Regions from separate parts of the Microbacterium sp. A93 genome, predicted to be linked through region 2. Evidence: riboswitches for the same ligand, from Rfam matches in the RefSeq annotation. Region 2 holds a riboswitch; each other region holds the start of a gene.
The links. A riboswitch is a leader RNA that binds a small molecule or an ion and turns the genes downstream of it on or off. The one in region 2 is predicted to bind S-adenosylmethionine.
Positions count from the first base shown of each region.

Region 1: it holds a riboswitch for S-adenosylmethionine, as region 2 does, so the genes downstream of both, ACSU1G_RS21795 (ABC transporter ATP-binding protein) here and ACSU1G_RS11170 (hypothetical protein) in region 2, are expected to answer to the same signal.
Region 3: it holds a riboswitch for S-adenosylmethionine, as region 2 does, so the genes downstream of both, ACSU1G_RS21830 (LLM class flavin-dependent oxidoreductase) here and ACSU1G_RS11170 (hypothetical protein) in region 2, are expected to answer to the same signal.

Region 1 is NZ_JBPXMT010000009.1:119,594-125,234, forward strand. Features, by position in the region: gene ACSU1G_RS21780 (hypothetical protein) at 1-486, opposite strand, end outside; gene ACSU1G_RS21785 (ABC transporter permease) at 502-1,338, opposite strand; gene ACSU1G_RS21790 (aliphatic sulfonate ABC transporter substrate-binding protein) at 1,335-2,357, opposite strand; gene ACSU1G_RS21795 (ABC transporter ATP-binding protein) at 2,447-3,313, opposite strand; SAM riboswitch class I at 3,324-3,418, opposite strand; SAM riboswitch class I at 3,693-3,784, shown strand; gene ACSU1G_RS21800 (methionine ABC transporter ATP-binding protein) at 3,857-4,972, shown strand; gene ACSU1G_RS21805 (methionine ABC transporter permease) at 4,969-5,641, shown strand, end outside.
Region 2 is NZ_JBPXMT010000004.1:49,343-54,983, reverse strand. Features, by position in the region: gene ACSU1G_RS11190 (PfkB family carbohydrate kinase) at 1-607, opposite strand, end outside; SAM riboswitch class IV at 674-790, shown strand; gene ACSU1G_RS11185 (hypothetical protein) at 843-1,451, shown strand; gene ACSU1G_RS11180 (HepT-like ribonuclease domain-containing protein) at 1,524-1,865, opposite strand; gene ACSU1G_RS11175 (nucleotidyltransferase domain-containing protein) at 1,862-2,320, opposite strand; gene ACSU1G_RS11170 (hypothetical protein) at 2,408-2,794, opposite strand; SAM riboswitch class IV at 2,826-2,943, opposite strand; gene ACSU1G_RS11165 (hypothetical protein) at 3,000-3,158, opposite strand; gene ACSU1G_RS11160 (HNH endonuclease) at 3,218-4,642, shown strand; gene ACSU1G_RS11155 (NERD domain-containing protein) at 4,649-5,641, opposite strand, start outside.
Region 3 is NZ_JBPXMT010000009.1:126,463-132,103, forward strand. Features, by position in the region: gene ACSU1G_RS21815 (acyl-CoA dehydrogenase family protein) at 1-1,224, shown strand, start outside; gene ACSU1G_RS21820 (sigma-70 family RNA polymerase sigma factor) at 1,403-1,999, shown strand; gene ACSU1G_RS21825 (anti-sigma factor domain-containing protein) at 1,999-2,796, shown strand; SAM riboswitch class I at 2,864-2,963, shown strand; gene ACSU1G_RS21830 (LLM class flavin-dependent oxidoreductase) at 3,025-4,428, shown strand; gene ACSU1G_RS21835 (YtxH domain-containing protein) at 4,613-5,098, opposite strand; gene ACSU1G_RS21840 (winged helix DNA-binding domain-containing protein) at 5,284-5,641, shown strand, end outside.

The DNA.
Region 1 (5,641 bases), on a different contig from region 2:
ACACCGGCCTGCTTCGGCCGCCGAGACCAGGTGGGCGAGGGAACCCACGGAGTTCGCGGTCTCGGTCTTCAGCTCGTGATGCAGGAGCCAGAGGGCGCCCAGCGCCGCACGCTCCTCCGGGGTGCAGTCCTGGGGGGCTTCCCACATCGGCCGGGTGGAGTCGATGACCCGGGTGATGGGGCGGTGGTCCCAGCTGAGCTCCCAGGCCTCCTCACAGACGATGCGGATGTACCCCAGGACCTCGGGGAGCAGCCCGTGCCGCCGCGACTGGTGCATCACCCGCTGCACCATGGCCACGGTGTGGTCCATCTTCTCGGCATCGGCCAACTGGCTCCACCAGACACCCTCGATCAGCTCGCCGAAGCGGTGGGCCTCGTGGCGCCGGACATCGGCGGCGATCAGCTCAGGGATGAGCAACCGGCCCGCCCGGCGGATGTCGCCTGCGGCGATGTGGGTGATCAGTTCTTCTCGGGAGGCCTGGTCCATGAGCACACAGTACTGTCAGGCCCAGCGCCTGTTGGCCCGCTGTTCCACCACACCGAGGATCGTGTCCGTGACCTTGCCGATGACGGCCAGCAGGATGATCGCCAAGATCAGCCGGTCGGTGCGCCCGTTGTTCTGCGAATCGCTCAACAGCCAGCCCAGTCCCATCGAGGCGGCGATGAGCTCGGCAGCCACGAGGAACAGCCAGGCCTGGGCCAGGGCCAGCCGCAGCCCGGAGAACACGGAGGGGACCACGGCGGGCAGCTGCACGGTGCGCAGCAGGCGCAGCCCGTGGAAGCCGAAGGCCCGGCCGGCCTCCACGAGGTGGGGGTCCACATGCTTCAGCGCGGCGTAGAGGTTGGTGAAGATCGGGAAGAAGGCGCCGATGGCGATCAGCGTGACCTTCGAGTCCTCGTTGATCCCCATCCACAGGATCAGCAGCGGGACCCAGGCCAGCGACGGAACGGCGCGGATGGCACCGATCAGCGGCGAGAGCAGGGTGTCCGCCCACGTGGACAGGCCCAGCACGGAGCCCGCCAGCAGGCCGAAGACGCCGCCGATCACGAAGCCCAGCAGCACGCGCTGCACCGAGATGGCGATGTGGTGCCCGAGCTCCCCCTCGGCGGCCAGGTCCAGTCCCGCCTGGACCACCGATGCCGGGGCGGGCAGCTGCACCGGGGAGAACAGTCCGGCCGCCGTCACAGCCCACCATGCGATGACCAGCAGCACCGGAACCAGAAGCCCGACGGCGGCCCGGCCGGCCGGGGTGCCCAGGGCCCCACGGGTGCCCCGGGTGCTGCGTGTGGCCCGCGGCTGCGGGGCCGGGGCGACGTCCGTGGTGACGGGTGAACTCATCTGGTGGCCTGCTCGGCGAAGGAGGGCTCGAGGAGTTCGGCGAGGGCTGCGTCCACGTTCTCCTGGCTGGCCACGTCCCCGGTCTCCACGAGGATCGGGCCGACGACCTCCAACACGTCCAGCTGGGCCTGGCCGGGGACCGGGTCCACGTCCAGGTTGGACCGCTCCTCGATGACCGTGGTGGCCACCTCCGGCTCCAGGCCGGCGACCTCGGCCAGGATCTGGGCGGTCTCCTCCGGGTTCTCCAGGGCCCACGCGCGGGCCTGCTCGTAGACGTCCACCACGGCCTGGGCCAGCTCGGGGGACTCCTCCAGGAAGGACTCCGTGGCGTTGAGGAAGCCGTAGGTGTTGAAGTCCACGTTGCGGTAGAACAACTCGGCGCCCTCGGCCTCGGCGCCGGCCATGATCGGGTCCAGCCCGGACCAGGCGTCCACGGCGCCGTTGTTCAGGGCCGCGTTGCCATCGGCGTGCTGCAGGTTCTGGACGGTGACCTCGGACTCGTCCACGCCGGCCTCCCCGAGGGCCTGGATGAGGAAGAAGTAGGGGTCGGTGCCTTTGGTGGCGGCCACGCTCCTGCCGACCAGGTCCGTGACCTCGGTGATGTCCGAATCGGCGGTGGTGACCAGGGCGGACCACTCCGGCTGGGAGTAGAGGCTGATGGTCTTGATGGGGGTGCCGTTGGCGCGGCTGAGCAGGGCGGCGGAGCCGGCGGTGGAACCCACGTCGACGGCCTCGGCGCGCAGGGCCTCGTTGGCCTTGTTGGAGCCGGCCGACTGGATCCAGTTCACGGTGACGCCCTCGTCCGAGAGCTCCTCCTCGAGCCAGCCCTTCTCCTTGATGACGAGGGAGAGCGGGTTGTAGGTGGCGAAGTCGATGTTCAGCTCGCCGCCCGAGGCGGCAGTGCCGTCACTGTCGCCGGCCTCGGCGGCACCGGTGGAGCCCTCGCCGGCCACGCAGCCGGTCAGGATGAGGGCGGTGGCGGCCAGAGCGGCCGCGGACAAGGTGAATCGTGTGCGCATGGGAGTGCCTTTCGAGGGTGCGGTGCGTTCCGCGCCATCAGGGATGCGGCGCAGGACGGGGGAGTGTGGGGCGAGGGGATCCGGTCCGGTCAGTGCCGGTGGGCGTCCACGCCGAGGCCGGCGAGCAGCTCGGAGCGCAGCGAGGCCAGTGCGGCCGAGCCGCGGTCCCGCGGACGGTCGCCGGGGACGGTGACCACGGAGCGTGCCGTGGCTCCGGGGGCGGCCCCGGCGGTGGGATCCTGACCGAGCAACAGGATGCGGTCCGCCAGCTGGAGGGCTTCGTCCACGTCATGGGTGACGAGTAGGACGGTGGTGGGAGTCGCGGCGTGGATGTCCAGGAGCAGGTCCTGCATCTTCAGCCGGGTCAGCGCGTCCAGGGCCCCGAAGGGCTCGTCCAGCAACAGGACTCCTGGCTGGCGGGCCAGGGCGCGGGCCAGCGAGGTGCGTTGTGCCATGCCTCCGGAGACCTCGCGGGGCCGGTGGCCGGCGTACTCCGCGAGGCCGACCAGCTCCAGCAGCCGGTTCACCCGCTCGCGGCCCTCAGCACGGTTCGTCCCCGGGGGCAGGCCGAGGGTCACGTTCTGGTGGATGGTCCGCCAGGGCATCAGCCGCGGCTCCTGGAAGCCGACGGCGGTGCGGGAGTCGTAGGCGCGGGCCGGGGAGCCGCTGAGCAGGATCTCGCCCGTGCTGCCGGTGTCCAGGCCGCCCACGGCGCGCAGCAGCGTGGACTTGCCGCAGCCGGAGGCGCCGATGATGGCCAGGACCTCGCCCGGGGTCACCGTCAGGTTGATGTCCCGCAGGACGGTCCGCTCACCATCGGACGCCGGGAAGGAGCGGCCCACTCCGCGGAATTCGACCGCCAGGCTGCGAGCGCCGTCGCGTCCCGCTGTGGTCGTGCTGGCGGCGCCGGTGGAGGAGCCGGAAGCATGGTCCAGGGTCTCGGCCAGGGCAGTCATGGTGCATCACTCTCCATCGGTTCTGGCGTGAGCACCTTCCCGGATCGTTGCGGGAGGTTGCTGCGGCGTCGTCGAGCCAGATCTCTCGGCCGCTCTGGATGGTTGTTGACTTCAGTGAAGTAGGCCGGGGGTGCCCGTGTCAATCGCGAGAGGGCTCGCCATCGTCCTCCCACAAGGGGCTCTGCGCCGGTCACCGGTACGTTGTCCGGCGCCGGAGCGCCTCGGCGTCCTCGGCGCGCTCCGGCGCCGGGCGTCATGCAACGTCATCTTCGGGCGGTTTGGACCACCGGGCCGCCCCGGCGGCGCCGGGAGGACGTGACGGGTCTGAATGTGACGTCGAATTGGTTCGTACCCCCGATGATCTGGTCCTCTTTGAGGGAACCCATCCAGAGCGGCCGAGAGATCTGGCTCGACGACGCCGCAGCAACCACCGGGGAACCGGACAGGTGCTACCGCCAGGACCGATGGAAGGACGTGCATCCCCGTGCCCGAGAACCCGCCCGACACCCTGCCCGCGTCCCAGCCCGGGGACGGCGGTGCGCTGTGATCGAGATCCGCGACCTGCACCAGTCCTACACGGGGCACGGCGGGACCGTCGAGGTGCTCAAGGGCATCGACCTGACGGTGCCGGAAGGCTCCATCACCGCCGTGGTCGGGCCCTCCGGGGCCGGCAAGACGACCCTCTCGCACTGCATCTCCCTCCTGGAGAAGCCGACCCGCGGCGAGATCCTGGTGGACGGCAGCGACCTGTCCCGGCTGCGGGGCCATCAGCTGCGCTCCGCCCGCCGCGCCATCGGCACGATCTTCCAGCACTCCGCCCTGTTGCGCCGTATCACCGTGGCCGAGAACGTGGCCCTGCCGCTGCGCAACCTCGGGGTGGTCCACCACGAGATGCAGGACCGGGTGGCCGGGCTGCTGGACCGCGTCGGACTGCTGCACAAGGCTGACGCCTACCCCGGTCAGCTCTCCGGCGGGCAGAGGCAACGGGTGGGCATCGCCCGGGCGCTGGCCCTGCGGCCCCGGATCCTGCTCTCGGACGAGTCCACCTCGGGCCTGGACCCGGACACCACCGCGCAGATCCTGTCCCTGCTCGCTGACCTGCGCGCCGACCTGGGCCTGTCCATCATCCTCATCACCCATGAGATGGACGTGGTCCGGCACGTCGCCGACCAGGTGGCTTCCCTGTCCCACGGCCGGCTCGCGGAGTACGGCTCCCTGCCGTCCCTCGTGGCCGACCAGGACTCGACCGTCGGCGGACAGCTGCTGCCGATCGCCGCGCTGCCGCTGCCGCCCGGCTTCGACACCGCCCTGGACCTGGCTTACCGGGACGGGGACGTGGACCCCGAATGGTTCACCCGCGTGGCGGTAGACCAGCAGATCCGCCTGGCCCTGCTCGGCGGCACCGTCGAGGCCCGCGGCGCGACCGCCCTGGGTCGGGCCGTCGTCGGGGTCCGCGCCGAGCAGGCCCGGCGCGCCATCGGCGCGCTGAACGAACTCGGGCTCAGCGCCCGCGTGAGGAACGACGCCGGCCGGTCCGGTCCCGCCGGGACCGGCGCCACCGCGGGCACAGGCCAAGGCGCGGGTGCAGGCCAGGCCGGGTCGCCGCCGTCGGGCACCCGCCGGGTACCGGCCGGCACGACGGTGGGGGCGACGGCATGAGCGCGACCGCGGACACCTCACAGCCCCTGCTCTCCGACACCCCGCTGTCCGAGCTGCCTGCCCTGTTGCTGCCGGCCTACGGGGAGACCTGGGCCATGGTGGGCATCGTCATGGTGCTGGTCGTGGCGATCGGCGGCGCCACCGGCGTGCTGCTGTACAACACGAGCCCACGCGGGCTGTTCCCGCAGGAGCGGGCCTACGGAGTGCTCAGCTGGGCCGTCAACATGGGCCGGTCATTGCCGTTCCTCGTGCTGATGGCGGCCATCATCCCGCTGACCCGGTGGATCACCGGCACCACCCTGGGCATCGCCGCGGCCGTGGTGCCCATGACGATCGCCGGCATCCCGTTCTTCGCCCGGTTGGTCCAGAACACCCTGAACGACCTGCCGCGGGAGAACATGGCCGTGGGTCTCGTGACGGGGTCATCCCCAGTGCAGATCATCCGCCAGACGCAACTGCGCGAGGCCCTGCCCGGCCTGGCCTCCGCCATCACCCTGAACACCATCTCAATGATCGAGTACTCGGCCATTGCCGGGACCATCGGTGCGGGCGGCATCGGCTTCCTCGCCGTGACCTACGGCTACCAGCGCTTCGACATGACCGTCATGCTCGGCACGATCGTCCTGCTCATCATCACCGTCCAGCTCGTCCAGTTCGTCGGCGACCGGA
Region 2 (5,641 bases):
TGGTCCACACGTCGGTGCGGGCGAGCATCGTGTCGCGCGCGTCGGCGGGCAGCGCGGCGAACGCCGCCCCAGGGTCAAGGACGACGACCGCAGCCTCGGGAAGGGACACCAACCAGGCCAGCAGCGGCTCGCGGGTCTGCGCGACGGCGAGGGAGTATCCAGTGACGCAGACGAGGTCGCCGGGCTGGACGTCGGCACTCGCAAGGGAGTCGACGGTGATGTCGCGCTCGGCGCCGAGCGTCGTGACGAAGGTTCGCTCTGCCGTCGGTTCGACCAGCACGACGCACACACCGGTGTCCTGCGTGGCGACCTGCGGGGCGGATGCTGCGATGCCGTCGGCATCCAGTGCCTCGCGGATCAGATCGCCGTGCGGACCGGTGCCGAGCGATCCGGCGTGCACGCACTGTGCGCCCAGCCGGGCTGCCGCGAGCAGCACTGTGACCGCGCCACCCGCGTACTGCGCGACGGAGTCGGCCATCACGTTCTGTCCGCGCGCGGGAAGGTCAGGCACTTCGATGACCAGATCGACCAGCGCTTGCCCAGTGTGGATCACTCGTGGTGGGTGCTGCCTGTTTTGCTCGTCATTGATCTCGGCACGGGTGCGCATGCGGACAGCCTATCCAGGGGGCGCAGGTGCGGTGATGTCTCCGCTCCCTGCTACAGTCCATTTCAGGTTCAAGAGTTGCAGCCACAGGTACCTGGCCGGCTGCACGGCAACCCTCCTCCATCGAGCGGGGTGCCCCAGGGGAAGAACCGGTCCGACGCAAACGCGTTCGGGCAAGTCGATGGGTTCGCTTCGTCTGTGGAGATTGCGCGAGCCCTTCCCACGAAGGGATGCTCTGATGAGCGAAACCACCTTTGTCCATGCCGATCACTCACGAGATCTGTGGTGGCGCCAACTCGGTCTCCACGACAGCAGCGACCCCGCAGCCAGCAGCAACGAGCGTCGCCTCCAATCCGCACGCCGCGAATACCTGAGCTCACTGCAGCCGTCAGGGTTCACCCGTGCAACCGCTGAGGGCGACTCAGTCCTCACCGTCGAGCAGGTCGCGGCAGAGCTCGCCGCTATCGAGGAGGCGACCAAAGCCACAGTGCAAGACGAGGCCCACCAGCGCCGCGAACGAGGATGGGCGAACGTGCGCAGCGCGCTGTCGGCTTCGGATGCCGATGTGCCGGTCGAACGCGGCGACTGGGCCGGATTCACTCGGGGCCGCGCGATCGCGTGGTGCTGGAACCTCTATCAGTACGAGCCGCGCGGGTTCGTGCATCCGGGGTCGCAATTGCGGGCAGAGCGCACGTCCGAACTCGAGGCGGGGCTGATCCCGGACGGGTTCGGATACGCCCAGCGCGCCGCCGACCTGGAAGCTGCCGGGTTCATGCCCGCGACGTATCGGCACGCGCAGGAGGCTCTCGGCAGGTCGACGTTCTCGCCGGCTGACGTGACGCACTGAATCGGATGCTGCGGCGGGCTGACGCGAGTCGGCCCGCCGTGGCAGCTCAGGTTCCATTCGTGGGCTGGTGACTCAGCCTGTTTGCTGCTCCGCCCGAACGAGCGCCGCCAGTTCGGGGAAGCTCTCGGTCACCGTGCGCCAAAGGAGTTCGGCATCCAGTCGGTCGCAGTGATGCACCACGTAGTCACGATGACGCGCGGCCTGCCGCCAGATCGAGGCGGAGAAGCGCTCGGAATCGGCCGCCACGAGACGCCTCACGAGATCGCCGATGCGGTTGGACAGCGCCTCGAACGCAAGCGGCACAGCTAGATCAGAGTCGTAGGCGTCGCGTCCTCGTTCGACCAGGTTCGCTGCAGTGTCGAACGCAGAACGCAGCTCATCGAGACAGCGCTGGATGCGGTCCACCTCGTTCACAACGGCATGGCTTCGCGAAGGATCGTCGCGTCGCGCTCGTCGTCAAGGGATGCGATCGACAGCGCAGATACAGGAACGCCGACGAGTACTTCCATGTCCATCTCGAACTGCGCGATATCGAAGAGGGTCGCGTCGGGCGCCGAGGTCACGAGCAGGTCGAGATCACTCCTGACCGTCTGCTCACCCCTGGCAACGGATCCGTAGACCTGGACCGATCCGAGGTTCGCGCTCTGAGCAAGCCGCTCGATCACCGGCTTCAGATACCGGAGTCGTTCAAGCGAGACCACTGGCTCCGACTGGGCCGAGAGCTTGCGGTATGCCTCCAGCGAGAGCAGCACTACCTCTGGCCGTCGATGAGATCCGACCGTGACGGGAGCAGCATCCGGAGTCTCGCGAAAACCGGCGATGAGCGCCGACAGGCCGGACCGCGCGTCTGCGACTGAGATGACTTCCATGCGCACCTCCAGAAGATGTACATGAAATTGTACATATTTTCGGGGTGCTGTGGTGGGCAAACTTCTGTCCGCCCACCACAGCTTCACTCAGATCCCGAGATCCTCCAGCCTCAGTCCTGTTCCGATGTCGAACGCGATCGTTTCACGCCCGCGTGCAGCATCCGGCGCGGTCGTTCCCGGCACTGCGGGTCCCACCGTGTTGGTGCCGTCATCCCACTCGACGCGCCATGCCTGCTCGCTGTCGAAGTGCACACGAACCACGCGATCGTCGCAGCACGGCGGCGACCCTCCCCTTCCGACGTAGACGCCAGCCGCCGTGAGCACTCGAACGAGCGCGTTCCACGTCCAATCCGGGTAATGCTCCCGGACGTACTCGTCCGTGTAGCCCCTTCGGACAGGAAGCGAATGCCCGTAGTGCAGCAGTTCGTTCAGCTGCTTCTTCGTGCGTACTTCCTTGTAAAGCTGACCACTCATGAGTTCAGCCCCTCTCAGGAGGGCACGCCTCCATCGAAACTTGCGACACGAGATCTCGCGGCGCCCGTTCTTCCCCTGGGGCACCCGGAAGTCGATGGACTCGGGTTGCCGCGCGGTCGGCCAGGTACCTGTGGCCGCGACTCTTGAACGCGAAAACGACTGTAGCAATCGGGTCCGACATTCATCCCTGGGGGGTGATAGTGCTCTAGGCGACCATCACCTCGGATGCTCCGGCGCGGGCTGCGCGTGAACTGCTGGCGAGACCGCTGTCGCCCCAGGGATCGACAAACAGCGCTTGGCGCGAGTCCCCGCACTCGCCACCGACGCCGTACCGCTGCGACCCATTACTCTCATCTTGAGGCACGCAGGATTCTTGACAACGCGCCTCAACCACTCGACGACGAGCAGGGGGAGCGATTACGCATGGCGCAACGCAACGACGGAACCGAAGTTCCACATTCCGAGGCGCTTCAGCAGTGGGCAGCCGTTGCATATGAAGAACTCAAGAGAGTTGCCGGAACTTACAACAAGGTCATCAGCTACGCAGGTTTGAGGACGGTGCTCCATGAGGAAACTGGCCTCACCACCGGCATGCTCATGCAGAACTGGATTGGTGGCGTTCTCGAGATCGCGGCCCAACGAGCTGCGGATGCGAACGAGCCCCCTCTCACCTCACTATGCGTTCGTGGGGATGGCACTATCGGCGATGGCTACATGCGCGCGCCCAAGGCCGTAACGCCGAGCAGCACCAGCGACGTCGAACAGCTAGCAGCCGAACACCGACTGCTTTGCTATGCGGCGTTCGCAACAGACATGCCAGCCGATGGCGGCACACCGATGCTCCCGCCGGAGGTGGCGCTGCGGCGACGCGCACAAGGAGCAGATGCTACCTCGGACGCCTGGCTCGACGAACTCATCGCGACGGGCGAGCTTTCCGCCCGCGACCCGATCCCGTTTCGCACTCACCTTGAAGTCGCCAAGCTTTTCGGCCGTAGTTACAAAGGCCACCAGACCGCAACATTCCAGCTAGACGAGTCAACGGAAGTCTGGTTTCCCAAGATGTACCCGAACGGCGACTGGAGCAACATTTTGTCTGACGACGGCGAGGTGATCACGATGCAGCATATTCAAGGCGGTAAGTACGGCGGCGTCATGGAGACCGACCCCATCCGCGAGTACGTGATCACATTCGGGCACGCCAAGCCGGCAGCCGGGCCTCGGTTCTATACCTTCCTTGGCGTCTTCGAGGGTGCACCTCAGCTCTCAGATCGCACGCGTTGGGTGCATCAACGAGTCGCGCACACGGTCTACTTTGACGGCGAGGGAGACTTCTCATTCACTCCCAACCGCTCGCGGCCGGTGCAGGACGACCAAGTAGCTGAAGCCGCCGACACGGATCCACAGATGGTCGCGACATATCAAAAGCAGCTTGACGCTCGCTCGTACGCTGTCGAAGACAAACACAGCACGGCAAAGTCCCGCGGCAGTGCGCAAGCGGTTTTCGCAAAAGCCGTCAAGAACAATTACGGCTGGGAATGCGCGGTGACGGGCATCAAGACTCGTGCATTTCTTGTGGCATCGCACATCGTGCCGTGGAGCGAGGATCAGCAGATCCGTCTCGACCCGAGCAACGGGATCTGCCTCTCGACCTTCGTAGACCGCGCGTTCGACGCGGGCTTTCTGGCCATCACTCCAGAAGGCCGGACTGCGGTGCGATGGGACAAGATCGAGGGAGACCCGATCTTGAAGTTGGAACTCTCCAAGATTGACGACGTGGAGATCTTCAAGCCCTCAGTCGCACCGCCTGACCCCGCAAAACTGGCCAGGCGCGTGGAGCTGGGATACTGAGCGCACTCAGTTAGGTATCACCACGCACCGATACCGCGCCCGAGTCAGGCCCACATAGAGCAGGTCGAACCAATCGATGCCCTCTCGACGGATGAACGCGAGCCCATCGTCACCAATGTCGGTAAGAATCACGGCCTCAGCGTCCAAGCCCTTGTACTTGAAGATCGACCCCCAGCGCACGCGGCCTGAAGGAGCCTTGGGCATCGTCCCCGGGTTGGGTGCCTCGCTCACGTCGACAGTAACATCCGTCGAGACGGCATCTACCGGACCGAGTCCCGTGCCCGACTGCGGCTCCACTTTGAGCCGTTCCCGCAGCCAACGCTCCTCCTTAGAGAAGTGCTCCGCAGCAAGCAATCGCCCAGCTAGGGAGTTGCGCGCACCGAACGGGCTGAGAATGACGATGTCATGCGCCTGGTGATGCTCGAGCAGTTCCTTCAGCGCTTCGGCGAGCGCGCTGGACGCCTGTGCGGAATCCGACACCTGTTTCACAACCAGCGGTGCATCGATCGTCGAGGTGACACGATGACCGTAGTAGCCGAACTGACGTGAGAGCAGCGACTCCGCGGATGCCGTCAACGTTCCCACCTGCCGCAACCCTCGGCGCAGTGCAACGTGCACGAGATCCGGGACGCGGTTCCGCGCGATCTCATACGGATCGACGTAAGAGTCCGAAGGACGGAGGATCTGCTGCCTCGCGTCACCCGCGAATGCGAGCTTCGTGCCATCCGGGGACCCCGTGCCGGCGAGAGCGATAAGCACGTCGAGCACCGCCGGGAAGGCTGCGATGTCCTGAAACTCATCGACGCAGATCGCTTCGTACCCACCGAGCGTCGGGTTCGCTTTCAGAGCGTCAAGCGCGAGGGAGGGAAGCTCCTCGGTGTACCAGCTGTGCTCGGCATTCTCGGGGTTAGAGGAGAGACCAGCGAGCCGGAGCATGATCGAGTTGAGATCATCGACCTCGACGTCGCGATTCGTGCGCAGCATGTCACGAAGCTCGTC
Region 3 (5,641 bases), on a different contig from region 2:
GCGCAGGGGGAACTGGCCCGGGAGGCCGGCCGCCACCTTCCCTTCGCCGCTTTCGAGCAACTCCGGGAGCAGGGCCTGGGCGCCCTCAGCGTCCCGGAGTCCGCCGGGGGATTAGGGGCGGGCCAGGAGGACACCTACCGGCTGCTGATGGACCTGGCCGCCGTGGACGCCAACACCGCCCACCTGGTGCGCAGCCATCTCAGCTTCGTCCAGCACGTCCTCGCCCAACCCGATCCCGCCGCGAGGGACCGCTGGCTGGGGCGGATCGCCGCCGGGGAGGTGGCCGGCAGCGCCCTGTCCGAGGGGCGCGGCGCAGCACTGGGGGACGTCGGCACCACGGTCTCCCAGGACGAGACCGGACAGCTGCTGATCAGCGGCAGCAAGTACTACACCACCGGCAGCATCTTCTCCACGTGGGCCCTGGCCACGGCCCGGCTGGACCCGGGTCTTTCCCGCGCCCGCCGCCGCCAGCACGCCGGGTTCGCGCTCGCCGTGGTGCGCGTGCGCCAGCCACGGGTCACCGTCAAGGACGACTGGGACGGCTTCGGCCAGCGGCTCACCGGGACCGGGACCATGGAATTCTCCGGGGCGGGTGTCGAGGACCTGCTGGTGGTCCCCCCGGAGGACGGTGCGGTGCCGCTGCACCACGAGTCCACGCTGATGGCCCTGCTCGCCGGGATCGGGCGGGCCGCGCTGCGGGACGGGGTGGAGCAGACCCGGCTGCGCCGGCGCTCGCCGAACACCGGAGGGGGCCTGACCCCGCGCGATGACGACCAGCTGCTGGGGATCGTCGGCGAGATGTCCGCGCAGCAGGCGGCCGCCGAGGAACTCGTGCGGGCCGCGGGACGGGACCTGGACGCCGCGCTCGCGCTGGCGGAGGGCGCGCTGGAAGGGGCCGGGGCCGGCGTCGGGAATCTGAAGGGCAAGAAGGCGGAGCACGACGGCGGCGCGGCGGCCGAGGCGATGTACCGCGCCGCCCTGACGGCGCACCGGGCGCATGTGGTGGTGCCGCGGCTGGTCCTGGACACCTGTACCCGCATCTTCGACACGCTCGGCGCCTCCGCCACCAGCACGGACCTGCGGCTGGACCGGCACTGGCGCAACGCCCGGACCGTCGCGAGCCATGACCCGGCGGCCTTCATGGCCCGGATGGTCGGTGACTGGGAGGTCAACGGGACCCGCCCCGTCCCCTACCTGTCCACCGGGACCGCCGAGGCGTCCTGATCCCCGGGCTGCTCTCCCGGCACACCAGCCGGCACACCAGCCGGCACACCAGCCGGCACACCGAAGGAGATGCGGCTCGGACCCATCCGCGGCGGCCGCGGCTCCGAACACTGGATATCCCGCCGGATCCGGCGCGGGGCAGACACGGACAGGAGGCAGCGCCACTTAGGCTGAGGTGATGACGAGCGAGGCAGGGCCCACCGCCGGGCAACGCGGGCCCCAGGAGCGGGACCGCCACCTCGCGGGCCTGGTGCAGCGCAGCGCGTCCGGTGACCACGAGGCCTTCGCCGCGTTCTACGACGACGTGGCACCGGTGGCCTACGGGCTGGCCCGCAAGGTGGTGCGTGACGCGGACCTGGCCGCCGACGTCACCCAGGAGGCACTCATGGACGTGTGGCGCTCCGCGGACCGCTTCGACGCCGCGCGCGGCTCGGTGATCGGCTGGGTCTGCTCCATCACCCACCGGCGGGCGGTGGACCTGATCCGGTCCACCCAGGCCAGCCGGGACCGCGAGCAGCGGGCCGGGGTGGCCGCGTTCGACCGCGCCCATGATGACGTCGCCGAGCGGAACGAGGCCGTGGAGGACCGGGATCGCGTGAACGAGTGCCTCGGCACACTCACCGAGCTGGAGTACGAGGCCGTGACCGCGGCCTACTACGGCGGGCAGACCTACCGGGAGGTCGCCGAAGGCCTGGGCGCCAAACTGGCCACCGTGAAATCCCGGATGCGCAGCGCGCTGCAACGACTACAGGACTGTTTGGGGGTGGGTGCTTGATGAACCGCGATGGACACCGTGACGGGATCGATGGCGGGCAAGACGGCGGGATCGGCGGCGGGCCGGATGACGCGCTGCTCGCCGCCTGGGCGCTGGACGCCGTGGACGATCAGGAACGGCGTGACCTCGAACGGCGGCTGGAGGCCGACCCGGAGCTGCGGGCCCGCGCCGATGCCCTGAGCGGCACGGTCGCCCGGCTGGCCGCCAGCACGCCCGCCCGGCCCCCGGCCGGGTTGCGGGACCGCGTCCTGAGCGCCGCGGCCGGCACGGAACAGGACCCCGGCCCCGAGCGCTCCCGTCCCGCCGATCTGGACCGGCACCGCGCCCGACGCCGACCCGACCGGCGCCGCTGGTGGGTGACGGTGGCCTCGGCGGCCGCAGCGGCCGCCGTCGCCGTGGGCCTGTTGGTGACGCAGCCCTGGGTCGAGGCGCCCGGGATCTCCGAGGGCGAGCAGCTGACCGCCCTCGAACAGGTCCTGCAGGTGGACGGGGCACAACGCCTCGAGTCCGCCGTCACCGGAGGCGGAGCGGCGGAGGCCGCCATGGCACCCAACGGTGAGGCCGTGCTGGCCGTGCGGGACCTGCCGGATCCCGCCGACGGGCACGACTACCAGCTGTGGACCATCCAGGGTGAGCAGCCGCCCCAGCCGGCGGGACTGCTTCAGGTCCAGGGCGGCCGCGCCCTGGTCAGGATGCAGCAGGTCCCCGCCGGTGCCGCCATGGCCGTCACCGTGGAACCCGATGGCGGCTCGGAGGCCCCGACCACCGAGCCGATCGTGGTCTTGGCCGCGGGCTGAACCTGGAGTGACTCCTCGTGACGAGGCGGTTGGTACCGGACCGCCGGGGTGTGGTGCAATCTACAGGTAACCATCCAGAGCGGCTGAGAGATCTGGCTCGACGACGCCGCAGCAACCACCGGGCACATCGTGTACCGGACAGGTGCTACCGCCAGAACCGATGGAAGGAGCATCATCGTGTCTGTCCCCACCCCTGAATCCGCAGCATCCGCCCGCCTCCCCGAGGGTGTGCCCGTCACACCCGCCGGCCAGCGGGAGATCCTGTTCAACGCCTTCGACATGAACTGCGTGGCCCACCAGTCCCCGGGCCTGTGGCGCCACCCGGAGGACCACGCCCGCGACTACAACACGCTGGGCTACTGGACCGGACTGGCCCAGACCCTGGAGAAGGGCCTGTTCGACGGCCTGTTCATCGCGGATGTCCTCGGCCCCTATGACGTCTACGGCTCCTCGGACGAGGCCACCCTGAGGGCCGGCACCCAGGTGCCGGTCAATGATCCGCTGCTCGTGGTCCCGCCGATGGCCGCCGTCACGAAGAACCTCACCTTCGGGGTCACCGCCGGCACCGCCTATGAGCACCCGTACCCGTTCGCCCGCCGGCTGGCCACGCTGGACCACCTGACCGAGGGCCGCGTGGGCTGGAACGTGGTCACCGGCTACCTGCCGTCCGCCGCCATCAACATGGGCCAGGAAGACCAGATGGAGCACGACGAGCGGTACAACCACGCCGATGAGTACCTCGACGTGGTCTACAAGCTGCTCGAAGGGTCCTGGGAGGACGACGCAGTCCTGTATGACAAGGAGTCCGGCGTCTTCATCGACCCGACCAAGGTGCACCGGATCGAGCACGAGGGTGGGTACTTCAAGACCCCGGGCATCGCCTTCACCGAGCCCAGCCCGCAGCGCACCCCGGTGATCTACCAGGCCGGGGCCTCGACCCGCGGGCGCGCCTTCGCCGGCAAGCACGCCGAGGCCGTGTTCATCAACTCGCCCACGGATGAGCTGATCAAGGGCACCACAGCGAAGATCCGGCAGTCCCTGGCCGAGGCTGGCCGCGACCCCTACGACGTGCGCGTGATGTCCATGCAGACGATCGTCACCGGTGCCACCGACGCGGAGGCCCAGGCCAAGTACGAGGAGCTGACGCAGTACATCGACGTGGAGGGCGGACTGGTGCTGATGTCCGGCTGGATGGGCATCAACCTGGCCGAGTTCGAGCTGGACGAGCCGATCGGTGACGTCAAGTCCAACGCCATCCAGTCCGCCGTGGAGACTTTCAAGAAGGCCTCCGGGGACGACTCGATCGAGTGGACCGTGCGCAAGCTGGCCGAGTGGTGCGGCGTGGGCGGCTTCGGCCCGGTCATCATCGGTTCCGGGGAGACCGTGGCCCGCGAGCTCGCCCGGATCCAGGACGAGACCGATGTGGACGGCTTCAACCTCGCCTACCACATCACCCCCGGCACGTTCGAGGACATTGTGGAGTTCGTGGTCCCCGAGCTGCAGAAGATCGGCCGGTACAAGACCGAGTACACCGAGGGCACCATGCGCCACAAGCTCTTCGGCAAGGGCGACCACCTGCCGCTGAACCACTACGGCTCCGGCTTCGCCCTGCGGAACCGCGTCACCGCCTGATCCCTCGCCCTCCCCTCCCCGCGCATCATGTGACCGATGGATGTCACCACGGTGGGGGTCGGGTCACTCTGGGCCTGAAGGCGGCGTTGGAGAGGCCCACGGCGTGCTGGCAGGCAGAGACCCCGGCCCCCCGAACGGGGACCGGGGTCTCTAACGTGCTGGACCGTGGTGGGGCGGATCCGGATCAGTAGCGGTCGGGTCCGCCACCCTCGCTCTCGAGGGACTGGGAGGGATCCGAGAGGACGTCACCGTTCGAGGACTTCACGGTGGTGTCGCCACTGGAGGCGTTGGAGTCACCGGTGGCGTGCTTGCCGGCCGACTTCTCCGCGGCACTGGAGGCCTTGTCCGCCAGCCCCTGGGTCGCGTCGGAGCCCTTTTGGGTGGCCGTGTGGGCGGCGGCGTTGGCTTTGTCCGCCTTCTCCGCCAGGTTCGGGGCCTTGTCCTTCACGGCCTCCGTGGCCTTGTCGGCCAGCCCGGCGGCCCGCTCCGCCACCACGGGCGCCTGCTCCTTGACGGTGGAGGTGGCGCGCTGGACCTGCTCCTGCGTCTTCGGGTCATTCCAGAAGCTCTGCGCGTTCTTGGCGAACTTGTCCAGATTCTGCCGGCCTTCGCGGCTGCCCAGTAGGTAACCGAGGGCCGCGCCGATGCCGAGGGTGATCAATCGCTTCATGGTCTCTCCTTTGTGGCGTCCTCCCGGGGCGGGATCCACCGCTCGGGTATGTCCCGAGTCTTCACTCTGTGCGGACTCCGGTCAATCTGTACCCAGTGCAGTCTCGGGGCATTCCCAGCCGAATTTCAGGTTCAGCGGGCAGCAGCGAGGGCCCGTGGCACACTGTCCCCAGCGAAGGAGACCCCATGCTCACACTCACCCCACAGCTCGTGGCCCGCATGCGCCTGCTCGCCCAAGGACTGATCGAGCCCTGGCCCACGCCCGTGGAGGCCGCCCGGTCCCTGACCTGTACACAGGGCCAGGACTATCCGGGATCCACGATCTCCCTGGCGCTGCGTTCCGCCCCCGGCGGCTCCGGCCGCAGCACCGGGGGCACCAGTCGCAACACCACAGGAACGACGGCGGCCGTCCGGCAGGCGTACGACGCCGGCCTTATCGTCCGGTCCTGGCCGATGCGCGGGACGTTGTTCGTGGTGGCCTCCGAGGACCTCGGGTGGATCCTGGAGCTGACCGGCCCGAAGATGCTCACCGCCACGGGCCGCC